One region of the Dechloromonas aromatica RCB genome, then DNA from elsewhere that is predicted to be linked to it. Evidence: predicted binding sites of a transcription regulator. Region 1 holds the regulator's gene; each other region holds the start of a gene.

Region 1 (5,549 bases):
ATGTACTGTATTTATACACAGTAATTCTGAATTCGGTTCGGCGAGAAATATACCGCGTTCGTCGCCCGGCGAAACAAAACGATTCCTGCAATTTCTATTCCATCTTCGGCCCCTGTGCCATAATCCGCTCAAATTTTCGAGGTAACACCATGGACGACAACAAGGCAAAAGCGCTCGCCGCAGCACTGCAACAGATCGAAAAGCAATTCGGCAAAGGCTCCATCATGAAGATGGGCGATGCCGAAATCGACGAAGGCATTCAGGTCGTGTCGACCGGTTCGCTCGGTCTGGACATTGCGCTGGGCGTTGGCGGTCTGCCACGCGGCCGTGTCGTTGAAATCTATGGTCCGGAATCCTCCGGCAAGACCACGCTCTGTCTGCAGGTCGTGGCCGAAATGCAGAAGCTCGGTGGCGTTGCCGCCTTCATCGACGCCGAACACGCGCTCGATCCGCAATATGCCCAGAAGCTCGGCGTCAATGTCGGCGACCTGCTGATCTCGCAGCCGGATACCGGCGAACAGGCCCTCGAAATTGCTGACATGCTGGTCCGCTCCGGCTCAGTCGACATCATCGTCGTCGACTCGGTCGCCGCCCTTACCCCGCGCGCCGAAATCGAAGGCGAAATGGGCGACCAGATGGTCGGCCTGCATGCCCGCCTGATGTCGCAGGCCCTGCGCAAGCTGACTGCCAATATCAAGAAGACCAACACGCTGGTCATCTTCATCAACCAGATCCGGATGAAGATCGGCGTCATGTTCGGTTCGCCGGAAACCACCACTGGTGGCAATGCGCTCAAGTTCTACGCCTCCGTCCGCCTCGACATCCGCCGTATCGGCGCGATCAAGAAGGGTGACGAAGTCATCGGCAGCGAAACCAAGGTCAAGGTCGTCAAGAACAAGGTCGCCCCACCCTTCCGCGAAGCCATTTTCGACATCCTCTACGGCGAGGGTATTTCCCGCCAGGGCGAAATCGTCGAAATGGGTGTTGCCCACAAACTGGTCGACAAGTCCGGTGCCTGGTATGCCTACAAGGGCGAAAAGATCGGCCAGGGCAAGGACAATGCCCGTGAATTCCTGAAAGCCAATCCGGAAATCGCCCAGGAAATCGAAGCCGGCATTCGTGAGGCTGCCAGCACCAACGTGATCAAGCCGGTCAAGGCGGCCAAGGCAGCGGATGCCTGACCAGGCGTCGAGCGGAAGTCCCGTCGTTAATGACGGGCTTCGCGAGACAGAGCCCGACTCTGGCGCTGTCGAGCGCCGCTCAAAGTCAGGGCGAGGAAGCGCCGGGCTGCAGTCCGGCGCGACGCAGTTGCGCGTGCGCGCCCTGCAACTCCTGACCCGGCGTGATTACTGCCGGGCCGAGTTGAAGGCCAAGCTCGCGGCGCACGCCGAGTTCGAGGAGGAACTCGACGGCGTACTCGACACCCTGCAGGCCGAACGCCTGCTTTCCGATCACCGCTACGCCACCCAGCGTGTCGTGGCGCGAGCCGGTCGCTACGGAAATGCCCGCCTGAAGCAGGAGCTTCGGCAAAAAGGCGTCGGTGATGATGACATCGCCACCGCCTTGCCGGAAGCCGGCGACGAGACGGATCGCTGCCGGGCTATTTGGGCAAAGAAATTCGGCCATCTGCCGGAATCTGCCGAAGAGCGTGCCAAACAGATGCGTTTCCTGCAATATCGCGGTTTTTCCGGTGATGCCATTCGCCGGGTGATGCGCGGAGTCGATCAATGAATAGCCCAGTCGCCAAACTTTCGGCCAACAACCTGAAAAAACGCTACAAGACGCGGACGGTCGTCGAAGATGTTTCCTTCGAGGTCAAATCCGGCGAGGTTGTCGGCCTTCTCGGCCCGAATGGCGCCGGCAAGACCACCTGTTTCTACATGATCGTCGGTTTGGTGGCGGCCGATGGTGGCGAGGTCTACATCGACGACAACCGACTGACCCATCTGCCGATGCACAGTCGGGCCCGTCTCGGTTTGTCCTACCTGCCGCAGGAAGCCTCTGTTTTCCGCAAGCTGAACGTCGAGGAAAACATCCGCGCCGTTCTCGAATTGCTCAAGCTGCCTGAGGCTGAATTAAATGACCGGCTGGAAGGGCTGCTCAACGAACTGCACGTTGGACATGTCCGCCACGTCAATGCCTCTGCATTATCCGGCGGTGAGCGTCGGCGGGTTGAAATTGCCCGCGCCCTGGCCACCAATCCGCGTTTTATCCTGCTCGATGAGCCTTTTGCCGGGGTTGACCCGATTGCCGTGCTCGAAATCCAGAAGATCATTCGCTTCTTGAAAGAGCGTGGCATTGGTGTCCTGATCACCGACCACAATGTCCGCGAAACCCTTGGTATCTGCGACCACGCCTACATTATCAACGCCGGAAATGTATTGGCCGCTGGACGGCCGGCCGAAATCGTGGAGAATGAAAGCGTACGGAAGGTTTATCTCGGCGAGCATTTCAGGCTCTAACCGACAGACCCCACCCGACACTATCCGATGAAGCCCGCTCTCCAGCTAAAACTATCCCAGCATCTGGCGCTGACTCCTCAGCTCCAGCAGTCGATCAAGCTACTTCAGTTGTCGACGGTGGAAATGCAACAGGAAATCGAGCGTTATCTGCTCGAAAATCCCATGCTGGAACGCGAAGACGAGCATGGCGGGGATAATTTCTCAGCCGCCCAGCAGTTCGACGCGCCCCAAAGCAACGAAGGTGAGCGCGAGCAAAAGGTTGAGCGGGAAGAACGGGATGCCCGCGAGGAACGCGAGCAGGATGTGCCATCGGCTCCGTCGGAGGTGGACGATGACCGCTGGGCCTCCGATGCCGGGACCTTTACCGGCGCCGGTCGCGATGAAGACGACGATAGCGATTCCCGCGACATCCATGCGGCCAACGTCAGCCTGCGTGACCATCTGGGCTGGCAACTGGGCATGACCCAGCTATCGGAGCGCGACCGCAGTCTGGTGCGTTTCCTGATCGAAGCACTCGATGATGATGGCTATCTCTCGGCGCCGCTGGTCGAGTTGTGGGAAACCCTGCCGCCGGAATACGAAATTGAAATCGAAGAGCTGGAAATTGCGCTGCGCCATATCCAGAATTTCGACCCGATCGGCATTGGTGCCCGCAGTCTTCAGGAATGCCTGCAGCTTCAGCTCAAGGTTTTGCCGGTATGTGCCGAACGTACACTGGCCCTGGCTATTGTCGACAAGCATCTCGAACTGCTCGCCGCCCGTGATTTCGCCAAGATTCGTCGTCTGACAGGTTGCGATGACGAGGCTTTGAAGGCGGCGCACAGCCTGATCACCAGCCTCAACCCACGGCCAGCTGCCGGGTATGCCCAGATTGAAGCGCGCTACATCACGCCGGATGTGATCGTGAAGAAGCTAAAGGGCAAGTGGACCGCCTACATCAATCCGGATGCCTACCCTCGGTTGCGCATCAACCGTCTGTATGCCGAAATTCTCGCCAAGCAGCGGCGGGGCAACGGCAATCTATCTACGCAGTTGCAGGAGGCGCGCTGGCTGATCAAGAATGTCCAGCAGCGCTTCGAAACCATACACCGTGTCACGCAGACCATTGTCGATCGCCAGCGCCAGTTCTTCGAACACGGCGAAGTGGCCATGCGGCCGCTGGTGCTGCGTGAAATCGCCGATATTCTCGGCCTGCACGAGTCGACTGTATCGCGGGTGACCAGCCAGAAATACATGGCGACACCGCGCGGTATCTTCGAACTGAAATACTTCTTTGGCAGCCATGTCTCCACCGATAGCGGTGGTGCTTGTTCTGCTACGGCCATCCGCGCCCTGATCAAGCAATTGATTGCGGCTGAGGATGGCAAGAAGCCCTTGTCGGATAGCCAATTATCCGAAATACTAGGCCAGCAGGGAATCGTAGTTGCCCGACGGACGGTTGCCAAATACCGCGAGTCGCTCAACATCCCCCCGGTCAATTTACGCAAGACCCTGTAGAGAGAGGAGAAAAAAGTGAATCTGCAGATTAGTGGTCACCACATCGAAGTTACCCCCGCCCTGCGCGAATACGTCGAAAACAAGCTGGATCCCGTGGTCCGTCATTTCGACAAGGTAACCGGCGTTAGCGTCGTTTTGTCCGTCGAAAAGCTGAAGCAGAAAGCGGAAGTGACTGTGCACGTGCCAGGCAAGGACATGCATGCCGAAGAGTCCGGCGACGACCTGTACGCTGCCATTGATGCGCTGTTCGACAAGCTGGACCGCCAAGTTCAGAAATACAAGCAAAAGGTTCAGGATCACCATCGCGGTGACAAGCCGGGACTGATTGACGCTGCTGAATAAGCGCCGACAGGCCGCAGCCATGGCTGCGGCCTTGCTTTATTACCCTTCCCTATGAACCCTCTTATCAATCTTCTGACCGCTGACCAGGTATTGCTCGATCTTGAAGCGAGCAGCAAAAAACGGGTTTTCGAACAGGCGGGAATTCTCTTCGAAACTCGACTCGGACTGGCGCGCTCAACAATCTTTGACAGCCTCTTCGCCCGCGAAAAACTGGGCTCTACCGGACTGGGTCAGGGGGTCGCGATTCCCCATGGCCGGATTAAAGGTCTCAAGCAGGCAGCCGGTGCATTTATGCGCCTGGCGACACCTGTTCCCTTCGATTCGCCGGATGGTCGTCCGGTCGATCTTCTTTTCGTCCTGCTCGTTCCCGAGCAGGCTACCGAGCAGCATCTGCAGATTCTTTCCGAACTTGCCCAGCGTTTTTCCGATCGGGCATTCCGCGAAAAGCTGCAACTTGCCCCTGATTCTGCGGCCGTCCTTGCACTGTTTCAGTCCTGAGAAACGTCTGTGCGTCACGTTAACCTTGTACAGCTCTATGAGGACAACCGCGACAAACTGCTATTGAACTGGCACATTGGCCACCAGGCTGATCGCCGGATTGAAATCAAGGGGTCGAACAACTACGGCGCAGATCTGGTCGGCCACATCAACATCATTCATCCGGAACGTCTGCAGGTCCTGGGCCTGGCCGAATACGAATGGGCGATGCGCATTGGTGAGCGGCGTTTTGCCCAGATGCTTTCTGATCTGCTCGGTGCGCAGCCTCCAGCACTGATTGTCGCCGATGGTCTGACGCCGCCGCCGCTGGTTGAAGAAACCTGCATGCAGTTTTCGACGCCGCTGATCTTTTCACCGAAGCCCTGCTCGGCGGTGATTGATCTGCTCCGCATCTATCTATCGGCCCGTTTGGCCGATACCGTCAGCCTCCATGGTGTATTCATGGATGTTCTGGGCATGGGGGTTTTGATCACCGGCGATTCCGGTGTGGGCAAGTCCGAGCTCGCGCTTGAGTTGATCTCACGGGGCCATGGCCTGGTCGCCGACGATGTGGTCGAGATGGCCCGGATCGCACCAACCACCATAGAGGGGCGTTGCCCGGGAATGTTGCGCGATTTTCTCGAAGTGCGCGGCCTCGGCTTGCTCAACATTCGAACCATTTTCGGTGAAACCGCCTCACGCCGGAAAATGAAGCTCAAATTGATCGTACATTTGCAGAAAACCGTTGCTGCGGCAGATGCGCCGAGGTTG
Region 2 (5,549 bases), 940 kb from region 1:
AGTTTCCAGTTACTCATTTTTCTATCCTCTTTTTTCTGAATGCTCAGGCTTCAACCATGATGGGAATGAACTGCTTGATCGCTTCCGGCTCGCGGGAGGTGGCCCACGGGTCCTTGGCATCCTTCAGCGAGTCGAGCAGCGCGGCGTAGAGCGCCTTGCGACCCTCTTCATCCTCGAGAATCCTGCCCTTGATGTAGTCCATGCCAACGCGCTCCAGGTAGTGGCAGGTGCGCTCCAGATACCAGCCTTCGAGGCGGTAGAGTTGCAGGAAGGCGCCGGAATATTCCATGACGTCCTCGTCCGATGACACCTTGCACAGGAACTGGGCGACTTCGGTCTTGATGCCGCCGTTACCGGCGATGTAGATCTCGTAGCCGGAATCGACACCGATGATGCCGACGTCCTTGATGCCGGCTTCGGCACAGTTACGCGGGCAGCCGGAGACGGCCAGCTTGACCTTATGCGGTGCGTACATGTCGAACAGCATCTTTTCCAGCTTGACGCCCATCGACATCGCCAGTTGCGTACCGAAGCGGCAGTGCTCCATGCCGACGCAAGTCTTCACGGTGCGGATCGACTTGCCGTAGGCGTGGCCGGAAACCATGCCGGCGGCGTTGAGGTCGGCCCACATGGCCGGCAGGTCTTCCTTCTTGACGCCGAGCAGGTCAATACGCTGGCCGCCGGTCACCTTGACGGTCGGCACGTTGTACTTCTCGGCGGCATCGGCAATGGCGCGCAGTTCCTTGGGGTTGGTCAGACCGCCCCACATGCGCGGCACGACCGAGTAGGTACCGTCCTTCTGGATGTTGGCGTGTGAACGCTCGTTGATGAAGCGCGATTGCGGATCGTCCTTGGCTTCATGCGGCCAGGTCGAAATCAGGTAGTAATTGACGGCCGGGCGGCACTTGTCGCAGCCGTTCGGCGTCTTCCACTCCAGCGCCGCGAAGACGGCTTCCTTGGTGATCAGGTGCTGGTTCAGGATGGCTTCACGCACCGCCTTATGCGACTGCTCGGTACAGCCACAGACCGGTTTCTTGTCGGAAGCAGCAGGCGTGTAGGCGCCGCCGATGGTCGAAGCAAGAATCTGCTCGACCAGACCAGCGCAGGAACCGCAGGAAGAGGCTGCCTTGGTGTGCTTCTTCACCTCGTCCAGCGTGAAGAGCCCCTTGGCCTTGATCGCCTGGACGATGACGCCCTTGGTGATGCCGTTACAGCCGCAGACCTCTGCGCTGTCGGGCATGTCGGCCGCTTTGCTATTGCCGGCATGGCCGACGTCACCAACCAGCGACTGGCCGAAAATCAGCTGGTCGCGGATGTCGTGAATGTCGCGGCCGTCCTTCAGCAACTGGAAGTACCACGGGCCATCTGCCGTATCGCCGTACATGACGCCGCCGACCAGCTTGTTGTCCTTGAGCACCAGCTTCTTGTACACGCCGCCGTAAGGGTCGTTGAGGACGATTTCCTCGGTGCCCTCGCCGCCCATGTAGTTGCCGGCCGAGAAGAGGTCAATGCCGGTGACTTTCAGCTTGGTTGAAGTCACCGAACCGGTGTAACGGCCAATGCCGTAGCCAGCCAGATGGTTGGCGGCGACCTTGGCCTGTTCAAACAGCGGGGCGACCAGGCCATAGGCAATGCCACGGTGCGTCACGCACTCGCCAACGGCATAAACCTTCGGGTCGTAGGTCTGCATGGTGTCATTCACCACGATGCCGCGGTTGCAGTAGATACCGGAAGACTCAGCCAGCGCATAGTTCGGGCGGATGCCGGCGGCCATCACGACGAGGTCGGCCGGGATAGTCATGCCGTCCTTGAAGCGCACGGCGGCAACGCGGCCAGACTCGCCCTGGACCAGCATTTCGGTCTGTTTCTGGAGCAGGAACTTGAGGCCCTTGTCTTCCAGCGACTTCTGCAACATCTTGCCGGCGACTTCGTCGAGCTGACGCTCGAGCAGCCACGGGCCAAGGTGCACCACGGTCACATCCATACCGCGAAGCTTCAGGCCGTTGGCGGCTTCCAGACCGAGCAGGCCGCCACCGATAACCACCGCGTGCTTGTGCAGCTTGGCGGCTTCGATCATCTCGTCGGTGTCTTTAATGTCACGGTATCCAATGACACCCGGCAGATCGTTGCCCGGAATCGGCAGCATGAAGGGCGTCGAGCCGGTGGCGATCAGCAGGCGGTCGTATTCTTCTTCGGTGCCGTCTTCAGCGATGACCTTGCGCTTGACGCGATCGATCGTCTTGATCTGCTTGCCGGTATGCAGCTTGATGTTGTTTTCCTTGTACCACTCGAGTTCGTTGAGGACGATCTCGGAGATGGTCATTTCGCCGGCGAGGACCGGGGAAAGCAGGATGCGGTTGTAGTTCGGGTGCGGCTCAGCGCCGAAGATGGTGATGTCGTAGTGATCAGGCTTGATCTTCAGCAGCTCTTCGACGGTGCGGACACCGGCCATGCCATTGCCGATCAGGACGAGACGAGGTTTACTCATTTTTGGCTCCAACGTTGCGCGCACCCGGGGGTGCAAAATTCATTTCAGCGCATGACGTCGTTGCCATCGGGCCGCCTTCGTTGGCGGGGAATTCGCTGCTCCGATGCTGTTATTGCAATCAGCGTGCCAAGGTTCTATTTCATTGATTTATATGGATTTATAAAAACAAGCCATGAACGCGTCGCACCAAATTCGTGCATCAACCGCCATCCCGGTGCAGCCCGGGTGCATTCATGCCAATCACGGAAGTATTCTTTCAGGCGCCGGGGCAAGGAGTTTTTTCCTGAAGCGCAGCGGCGCAGAACATGGCAAAACCCAGGCTCGACCTTAAGCCTGAGAACTGCCGTGCATGCGACCGGAATCAGTTGCCGCCGACCAGCAAACCCGTCGACTCAACGGCCACAATGGCCTTGGCCTGATTGAAATCCTCGGCATACCCGCTGGCAAACAACAGGCAGGCCAGCTGGTTGGCAATCGGTTTGGGCAGGGGAACCTGCTTGTCGAGGATGCGGCGTATCCATTTCGCCGTGCTGACTGCATCCGAAGCTTCGGGGAGGTTAGGCAGGGAACGCAGGCTTTCGTGTTCGGCTTCGAACAGGGCCTCAACCATGCCGCCATGGATGTACTCGAGACGCGGGCGGCGCTTCGGGTTGGCAAACGGTTCGCCTTCCGTCCCTCGCAGCAACAGCCCGCGCTGGCCCCGCGCCAGCAAAATGTTGCGCATCAGGTCGAGAAACTCGGGGTGAGTAGCCGGCGCGACCATGACCGCATCGCCCCGGAAAGGATTGATCAGCTTGACCAGGCTGTGCGCGCTGTTGCGCACCCCCATCCGGCTGCGCAGGGCCAGCAGGTTATGGATGCCGGGACACATGGCGCTAAGCGGCAGGAATGCCAGGCCTTTTTCTTCCAGCGCGACCTGAGCCTGGGTGGCCGAGGCCATGGGCATGATGCCCAGCTCCCGGAAAATATGCGCCGTCGTCACCCGTCCGAAGCCTTCGAGCAAACCATGCACCACGACGGGCACACCAAAGCGCTGCAGGAGCAGCGCCAGCAGCGGCGTCAGGTTCGCTTCCTTGCGGGCGCCGTTATAGGTTGGCAGCGCCACCGGCCGGACGCGGCCATGCGGCATGTCGAGCAGGTTCGTCCGGTCATCGATGGCCCCCAGGAAGCCGAGCATTTCGTCGAGCGACTCGCCCTTGACCCGCAGGCCAAGGATGATCGCGCCCATTTCGAGATCGGGCACACCGCCGTCGAGCATCGCCGCGTAGAGCTGCTGCGCGTCGTCGCGCGGCAAATCGCGCGCGCCTTCGGCGCCGCGACCAATCTCCTTGATGTATTGTGCGTAGCTCAAAGTCTCCTCCAGTCGCGGTCAGGCTGCCGCTGCAGTTTTTTTGGTTTGCTCGGCAAGCATGCGCTTGATATCCGGCACGCATGAACCGCAAAAGGTTCCACACTTAAGATTCTGCTGGAGTTTCGGCAAATCTGCACCGTTTTCCAGTTCCTTACGGATTTGCACATCACTGACGTCGGCACACTTGCAGACGATATTGCGCGGTGCCATGCTGACCGGCGGTTTCGCGGTCGGCGCCAGAGCGAAGCGGATCAGGCTGGCATCCAGCTCATCCTCGGCCATCGCCTGCTTGAGCCAGGCTTGAGCCAGCGTCTCGCCAACCAGACGGACGCCAATCAGGCGCCCCTCCTGGGCAATCGCCTTCTTGGCCACCTTGCGCGTCGCATCAATATAGACGATAGCGCCGTCAGCTCCGTCCAGACCGAAGAGACGATCCAGATCGAGCACTTCTTGCTCGCCGATCGGCAGCGCAGTAGCTGCACGAAAAACGACCAGCGGGCTTTTCCGTCCGTATAGGCCGAGCGTGACATACGGATAGTCGCCGAGCACCGTACGAGCCCGCTGCAGCAATTCCAGTGCCGCCGACTGGCTGGCACAACGGCGCACCACCGCCAGCGGATACGGCAAATCCATTTTTACGATCTGCACCGCTGCATGCTTGAGTTCCGGTTGTTTCGAATAGGGATCGGTAGCGTCGCTAGCCAGCGCATTGGCGCCAGGCGTATTCATGAACTGGTTGCCCCAGTGCATCGGCATCCAGGCCCTGCCCTTGACCAGCCCGGGTCGATCAGTCACACGAACCACCATCTCGCCGCGGCCATTGGTCACCTTGGCCAGATCACCGGACTCCAGACCACGATGCCGCATATCGCAAGGATGCATGGCAAGCAGCGGTTCATCTTCAAGGTTGAACAGGCGCGGCACAGTGCCGGTGCGGCTCATGCCGTGCCAATGATCGCGCATACGACCGGAGAGCAGGCTGATTGGCAGTTCAGAAGACAGCGCGTCGGCGGTCGGCTTGTGTTCGACCGGCACGAAACGCGCCTTGCCATCCGCCGTCGGGAAATGCCCATCTTCGTAGAGACGCACCTTGCCGCTGCTTGCTCCTTCCGGATACGGCCACTGCTGCGGGCCTTGCGCTTCAAGCAAGGCGTAGGACAAACCGGTGATGTCGAGATCGCGGCCACGCGTGCTTTCGCGATGCTCATTGAAGATGGCCTCGGCATCGGCATAGGGGAACAACTTGTCAGCGCCGGCGTGATCCAGTTTCTTGCCCAGACGACGCGCAAAGTCGACCACAATTTCCCAGTCGTGGCGCGCTTCCCCCGGTGCCTTGACTGCCGGCAGGACGCGCGTGATGCAGCGTTCCGAGTTGGTCACCGTGCCATGCTTTTCACCCCAACCACTGGCCGGCAGCAACAGATCGGCATAATCGGCCGTATCGGTGTTGCCGTAGGCCTCCTGCAGCACCACGTATTCCGCGGCCTGTAGCGCCTCGCGTACCGCTGCCTGATTGGGCAATGATTGGGCTGGATTGGTGCAGGCGATCCAGACCGCCTTGACCTCGCCAGTTTTCAGGGCTTTGAACAAGTCGACTGCGGACTTTCCGGGTGTTGCCGGAACGAAAGGCACCCCCCAGAAACGCGCCATCTCGGCACGATGCGCTGGATTGGCGAGATCGCGATGCGCCGACAGCAGATTGGATAGACC
Region 3 (5,549 bases), 2.0 Mb from region 1:
CATGGGGCGCAATTATCGCATTCAAAGTTCTGTTGAAATTGTGTCAACCGAATCAAAGTCGGGTCGTTATTAGGCTCATGGTGATCAAACACCGCAAACATACGGAGAGTGAGAAATGGGCAGTCTGAGCAATGAATCCTTTGAGCAGTTTCTGGATTCCCTGAAGAAAGCCGGTATTACAATTTCCAACGAAGTCGAACTGCGTGAGCGTCTGGCTGAAGCACAGCGCTGGCGTTTCGCCTTCCAGACACTGGCCGCCAACGGCAAGACCATCGGAATCTGTTTTGAAGACCATTCCGAAGGCCGCAACGAAGCCGAGATCGACCGTGCGTTTAACGAATTCCAGTTTTCCGAAAAGAGCAAGGCGGTTTTCTCAGCCAGCCTGAAGCACTAAAATCCACACACACCGGTTTTGAGCCTCGCATCGGCGGGGCACGAAAGAAGAACGGGCGCCGAAATGGCGCCCGTTTTGCATTTGGGGCACCGCAACGATTCGTTGCGGCCCCTGAGCAGAATCAGCGGGTAATCGGCTTGTAGCGAATCCGCTTCGGTTTGGCACCTTCTTCGCCGAGGCGACGGCGCTTGTCTTCTTCGTATTCCTGATAGTTGCCGGTGAAGAAATTCCACTGCGACTCGCCTTCGGCAGCCAGGATGTGCGTACAGATCCGGTCGAGGAACCAGCGATCGTGCGAGATGACCATCGCACAACCGGCGAATTCGAGCAGTGCGTCTTCCAGCGCACGCAGCGTTTCGACGTCGAGGTCGTTGGATGGTTCGTCGAGCAGCAGTACGTTGCCGCCAGCCATCAGCGTCTTGGCCAGATGCAGACGACCACGTTCGCCGCCGGACAGATTGCCGACCTGCTTGCCCTGGTCGGCACCCTTGAAGTTGAAGCGGCCGATGTAGGCACGCGACGGCATTTCGAACTTGCCGATCTGCAGAATGTCGCTGCCCTGGGCCAGTTCTTCGAAAACAGTCTTGGTGCCGTCCAGGCAATCGCGTGATTGGTCGACATAAGCCATCTTGACCGTGGGGCCGATGATGACTTCGCCGGAGTCGGGCTGCTGCTGACCGGTGATCATCTTGAACAGGGTCGATTTACCGGCACCGTTCGGACCGATGATGCCGACGATGGCGCCGGCCGGAATGTTGAAGCTGACGTTGTCCATCAGCAGCTTGTCACCGAAGGACTTGGTGACGCCGTTGAACTCGATGACCTTGTCGCCCAGTCTTTCGCCGACCGGAATGAAGATTTCCTGCGTTTCGTTGCGCTTCTGGTATTCCTGGCTGGACATTTCCTCAAAGCGGGCGAGACGGGACTTGCTCTTGGCCTGACGCGCCTTCGGATTGGAGCGAACCCACTCCAGTTCCTGCTTCATCGCCTTCATGTGGGCGTCGATCTGCTTGTTTTCGGTTTCCAGGCGGGCTTCCTTCTGCTCCAGCCAGCTGGAGTAGTTACCCTTGTACGGAATGCCGTGGCCGCGGTCGAGTTCGAGAATCCATTCGGCGGCGTTGTCGAGGAAGTAGCGATCGTGGGTGACGGCGACCACGGTGCCGGGGAAGCGGACGAGGAACTGTTCCAGCCATTCGACCGATTCGGCGTCGAGGTGGTTGGTCGGTTCGTCGAGCAGCAGCATGTCCGGCTTGGCCAGCAGTAGCTTGCACAGCGCAACGCGGCGCTTTTCACCGCCGGACAGGTTGCCGATCACGGCATCCCAGGGCGGCAGGCGCAGCGCATCGGCGGCCAGTTCCATCTGGGCTTCGGTATCGGAGCCGGCGGTGGCGATGATGGCCTCCAGGCGAGCTTGTTCCTCGGCCAGCTTGTCGAAATCGGCTTCCGGGTCGGCATAAGCGGCATAGACTTCATCGAGCTTGGCCTGGGCCTGCATCACTTCGCCGAGCGCGGATTCGACTTCCTCGCGTACGGTCTTGGCCGGATCGAGTTGCGGTTCCTGCGGCAGGTAGCCAATGGAAACGCCGGCCAGATGCTGGACTTCGCCGTCGTATTCCTTGTCTACGCCGGCCATGATCTTCAGTACGGTCGACTTGCCCGAACCGTTCAGGCCGAGCAGGCCGATCTTGGCGCCGGGGAAGAAGGAGAGGGAAATATCCTTGATGATCTGACGCTTGGGCGGGACGATCTTGCTGACGCGGAGCATCGACATTACATATTGTGCCATTCGCTTGCCTGTTGTTTATGGGTGGGATTTTTTGATCTGCGAAGTCTACGGGGCTTCAATGCAAATGACCAGCCTCCCGAATGTCGGGGGCTGGTCATTGTTGGTTTGAGTTGAGGAGGAAGCTAAAAGTGGAGGTTGCCGAGCGTACGATGCAGCAGGATGGCTGGTGCTTCTACCCGCGGGCAGGTACGGAGCGATCCGACTTGTGTAAAGCCAAGCTGCCGCCGGTAATAGCCGGCGTGCCGGGGATTGACTTCGATGACGACATCGGTGCCGCCAAAAACCGCTCTGGCGTACTGGTAGGCGGCTCGAAAGAGCGAGTGCAGCAATTCCGGGTCATGGCAATCGAGATCGACCGCCAGGCGAGTAACTTCGCAGATCACCCTGGCCGGTTTGCGTAGCCCGGCCATCTCCTGGCCGTAAAGCGTATCGGCCAGCAAACCCTCGCTGGAATCACGCGAAGCGGTCAGCGTTGCCACCAGATCACGGTCTTGCCAGGCGCCGAGCGTGACGTGGTTGGGATCGCCAAGCTGCTGGCGGGGCGGAGAGAGGCGGTAACCGCGCCAGGAGTACATGCGTCGAACCAGCGCACCGCACGCCCGATTTTGCTGATATGTGACGGCCGGGGCAATCATCAATTCCGGCGAACCGGAATCAATGCCCGTGCCTATTTCAAGGTCACTAACGTCCGGCAACAAATGGGCGCCGAAGTGGCCTTTCGGGGGTGTGGATTTAGGTGGTGCTACATGATGCATGGATTGCATTCTATGGTCTGCCTAAAATGTAATCAACCAGCGACGGCGCTGAGGGAGATTGCCGGTTCCTCACGATGGTGGAACTGGCCCGATTTTTCGGCGGATATTGCGTTGATGTCGCCGCACAATTCTCCGCCTTCATCGATCACCAGCTTGCCGTAACGAATCTTGCCGCTGACCCGGCCGGTGGCGTGAATGATCAACTGGGAGCGTGCGGTCAGTTCGCCGTCAAAGCTGCCGTGAATTTCGGCAATGTCGATGCTGACCTTGCCGGAAAAAGCGCCTTTGTCGGCGATGCGAATAACCCGGCTATCCATGGTGGCTTCGACGCGACCTTCGACGACCAGCGTGTCGCAATCAAGAATTTCGGCCCCCTTGAGTTTGACGTCAGGACCGACGATCAAGCGGGCGCCCATCACGTTTTCGGAGGTGTTGGTGGCCTCCGGTTTTTCAGGGGGCGCCGGCGTTGGCGCCACTGCCACTGGTTCGGCGACTGGTTTCAGGTTAGCAGCGTTGGAGCCCAGGATGCTATTGACCTCCTTGCGGGTGATGGTGTCATTGCGATTGGTGATGGTGGGTTTGCTGAACATGGAAACTCCCGTTTTGAGGTTTGCGACGATTAACTGTCTGGGAGTCCATTGCGATAAGCGTGCCATGTATAAAAAAACAATTAAAAACAATGTATTGGTTAAATTATCTAAACCGTAATATTGAAATGCACGATGGTGCTGTCGTGTAATGGCGACAGGTTTATTTGGCATTTCCCGGAAAGCTGACTAGGCTATAAGGATTAGCTGTCGTTAAAATGCGACTTCGCTACAATCTATTGTTTATAAAAGATAATTTTTAAAAAAATTAGGGGCTTTTGAATCCTTGGTGATGGGTCGTTCAAGGAGAGGAATGGTCGATGCGGTTTACACTGGAGGTTTCCATATCAGTACGCGAATGAATCGAATTTCCTTCCGCCAGGGCATGCTGCTTGGCTTTGCACTGATTGTTTTGCTGCTTGGCGGTGCTGCGGTGCAAAGCTGGCTGGTTGTTGAACGGCTGGTTGAACAAAGCCGTCGCGGAAGCGAGCAGGCTATCCAGTTGACGGCAGCTATCCAGGAATTGGGGGAGCGCACGGTCGATATCGAACGCAGCGCGCGTCAGTATCTGGTTCTTGATAACCCGGTATTTCGTCAGCGTTTCGATGAACACCTGGCGCAATCGCTGGCAGTGATTGATCGCCTCGATGGCATGGCGGCCGAGCCGCTGCTTCCATTGCTGGGCGGCTGGCGCATGGTGGCCGAAGCGCTGCGTAGTGGCCTTGAGCAGAACATCCCGCAGGCCGAGATCATTCCCTTGTTGGCGCGCATGGCTGAATTGAACGACTTGCTGAGGCAGGGCGGGCAGCGCTGGATCGAGGCGCAGAACCGCAAGTCTCTTGAGGACCTTGAAGCCAATCGGCTCCGCCTCGGTGGACGGATCGGCCTGGCCTTGCTCGGGGCGTTGCTGGTAGCGCTGGCCATCGGCTGGTGGCTGGTGCGGCCGGTGCGCCACCTTGAGCAGGCGATCATCCGGCTCGGTGCCAGTCGCTTTGACGAAGCCGTCAAGGTCGGCGGTCCGGCCGACTTGCGGCAATTGGGCAAGCGCCTCGATTGGTTGCGGCAGCGTCTGGCCGATCTGGAATCCGATCGCGAGCGGGCCTTGCGCCATGTTTCGCACGAATTGAAAACCCCCTTGACCGCCTTGAAGGAGGGGATTTCACTGCTCCGTGAAGAGGTTCCGGGGCCGCTGGCTTCCGGTCAGCGCGAGGTGGTCGAGATCCTTCAGCACAATGTCCGTGGCTTGCAGGAGCAGATAGAAAGCCTGCTGACCCTCAATGCGGCGGCCTTCGAGGCGCGTCGCCTGCAGATCGCGCCGGTCAAGCCGCGCAAGCTATTGGCCTCGGTGGTGCAGCGCCGCGAGCTGCACAGTCAGTCCCGGCAGTTGAATATCGTCGTCGAGGCGCCTGATGAGCAGGCCATGCTTGATGCCGAGAAAATGACGGTTGTCCTCGATAACCTGTTATCGAATGCCATCGATTTCAGCCCGGAAGGCGGCGAGGTTCGCCTGCGGGCCTCTCATGCTGATGGCCTTTGGCGCTTTGAATGCATCGACCAGGGACCAGGCATCGCCGACGAAGACAGGCAGCGAATCTTCGATCCCTTCGTTCAGGGCCAGCGTGAGGCGCCAGCGCCGCGCCAAGGCAGCGGAGTTGGCCTGTCCATAGTGCGCGAACTCGTACGTGCCATGGGCGGTGCGGTCTATCTTGTCCCGCAATCGGCGGGCGCCCATTTTTGTGTGGAAATACCTGATGAGCAGTAATCGTAAAATATCTTTCATTAAGCTGGTGACGACGTTTTTCCTGGTGCTGGCGATTGCCGGTTGCACTACCGCGCCGCTAGCCAAAAAGCCGATCCGTGTCGACGAAACGACGCCCGAAGCGGCCCTCAGTTACAACCAGGGCCTGAGCAAAATAACGGCGGCGGAACTGGGTCGCGAGCGCATGGTGTTGAGCGCGGTGCCACAGACGCCCTATACCCAGGTCAGGATGGCCATGCTGCTTGGCCACCCGCGTGTGCAGCAGGAT

The links. Region 1 encodes sigma-54, which starts transcription at its own class of promoters, with help from an activator protein. Its sites were predicted from a motif close to TGGCACGCTTNCTGCTNA; they were not measured.
Region 2: nirB (nitrite reductase large subunit NirB) is a predicted target of sigma-54. The motif match lies at 2,600-2,617, and genes of this name have one in related genera.
Region 3: DARO_RS09280 (polymer-forming cytoskeletal protein) is a predicted target of sigma-54. The motif match lies at 3,573-3,590, and genes of this name have one in related genera.

The regions. Positions count from the first base shown of each region.
Region 1 covers NC_007298.1:4,446,418-4,451,966, reverse strand. Annotated here, with positions in the region: gene recA (recombinase RecA) at 150-1,181, shown strand; gene recX (recombination regulator RecX) at 1,315-1,731, shown strand; gene lptB (LPS export ABC transporter ATP-binding protein) at 1,728-2,462, shown strand; gene DARO_RS21130 (RNA polymerase factor sigma-54) at 2,490-3,959, shown strand; gene hpf (ribosome hibernation-promoting factor, HPF/YfiA family) at 3,975-4,301, shown strand; gene ptsN (PTS IIA-like nitrogen regulatory protein PtsN) at 4,353-4,799, shown strand; gene hprK (HPr(Ser) kinase/phosphatase) at 4,809-5,549, shown strand, end outside.
Region 2 covers NC_007298.1:883,515-889,063, reverse strand. Annotated here, with positions in the region: gene nirD (nitrite reductase small subunit NirD) at 1-17, opposite strand, end outside; gene nirB (nitrite reductase large subunit NirB) at 44-2,488, opposite strand; gene ybiB (DNA-binding protein YbiB) at 2,850-3,839, opposite strand; gene DARO_RS04255 (nitrate reductase) at 3,858-5,549, opposite strand, start outside.
Region 3 covers NC_007298.1:1,935,081-1,940,629, forward strand. Annotated here, with positions in the region: gene DARO_RS09260 (class I SAM-dependent methyltransferase) at 1-3, opposite strand, end outside; gene DARO_RS09265 (hypothetical protein) at 116-394, shown strand; gene ettA (energy-dependent translational throttle protein EttA) at 516-2,180, opposite strand; gene DARO_RS09275 (N-acyl amino acid synthase FeeM domain-containing protein) at 2,303-2,944, opposite strand; gene DARO_RS09280 (polymer-forming cytoskeletal protein) at 2,968-3,525, opposite strand; gene DARO_RS09285 (ATP-binding protein) at 3,881-5,284, shown strand; gene DARO_RS09290 (hypothetical protein) at 5,274-5,549, shown strand, end outside.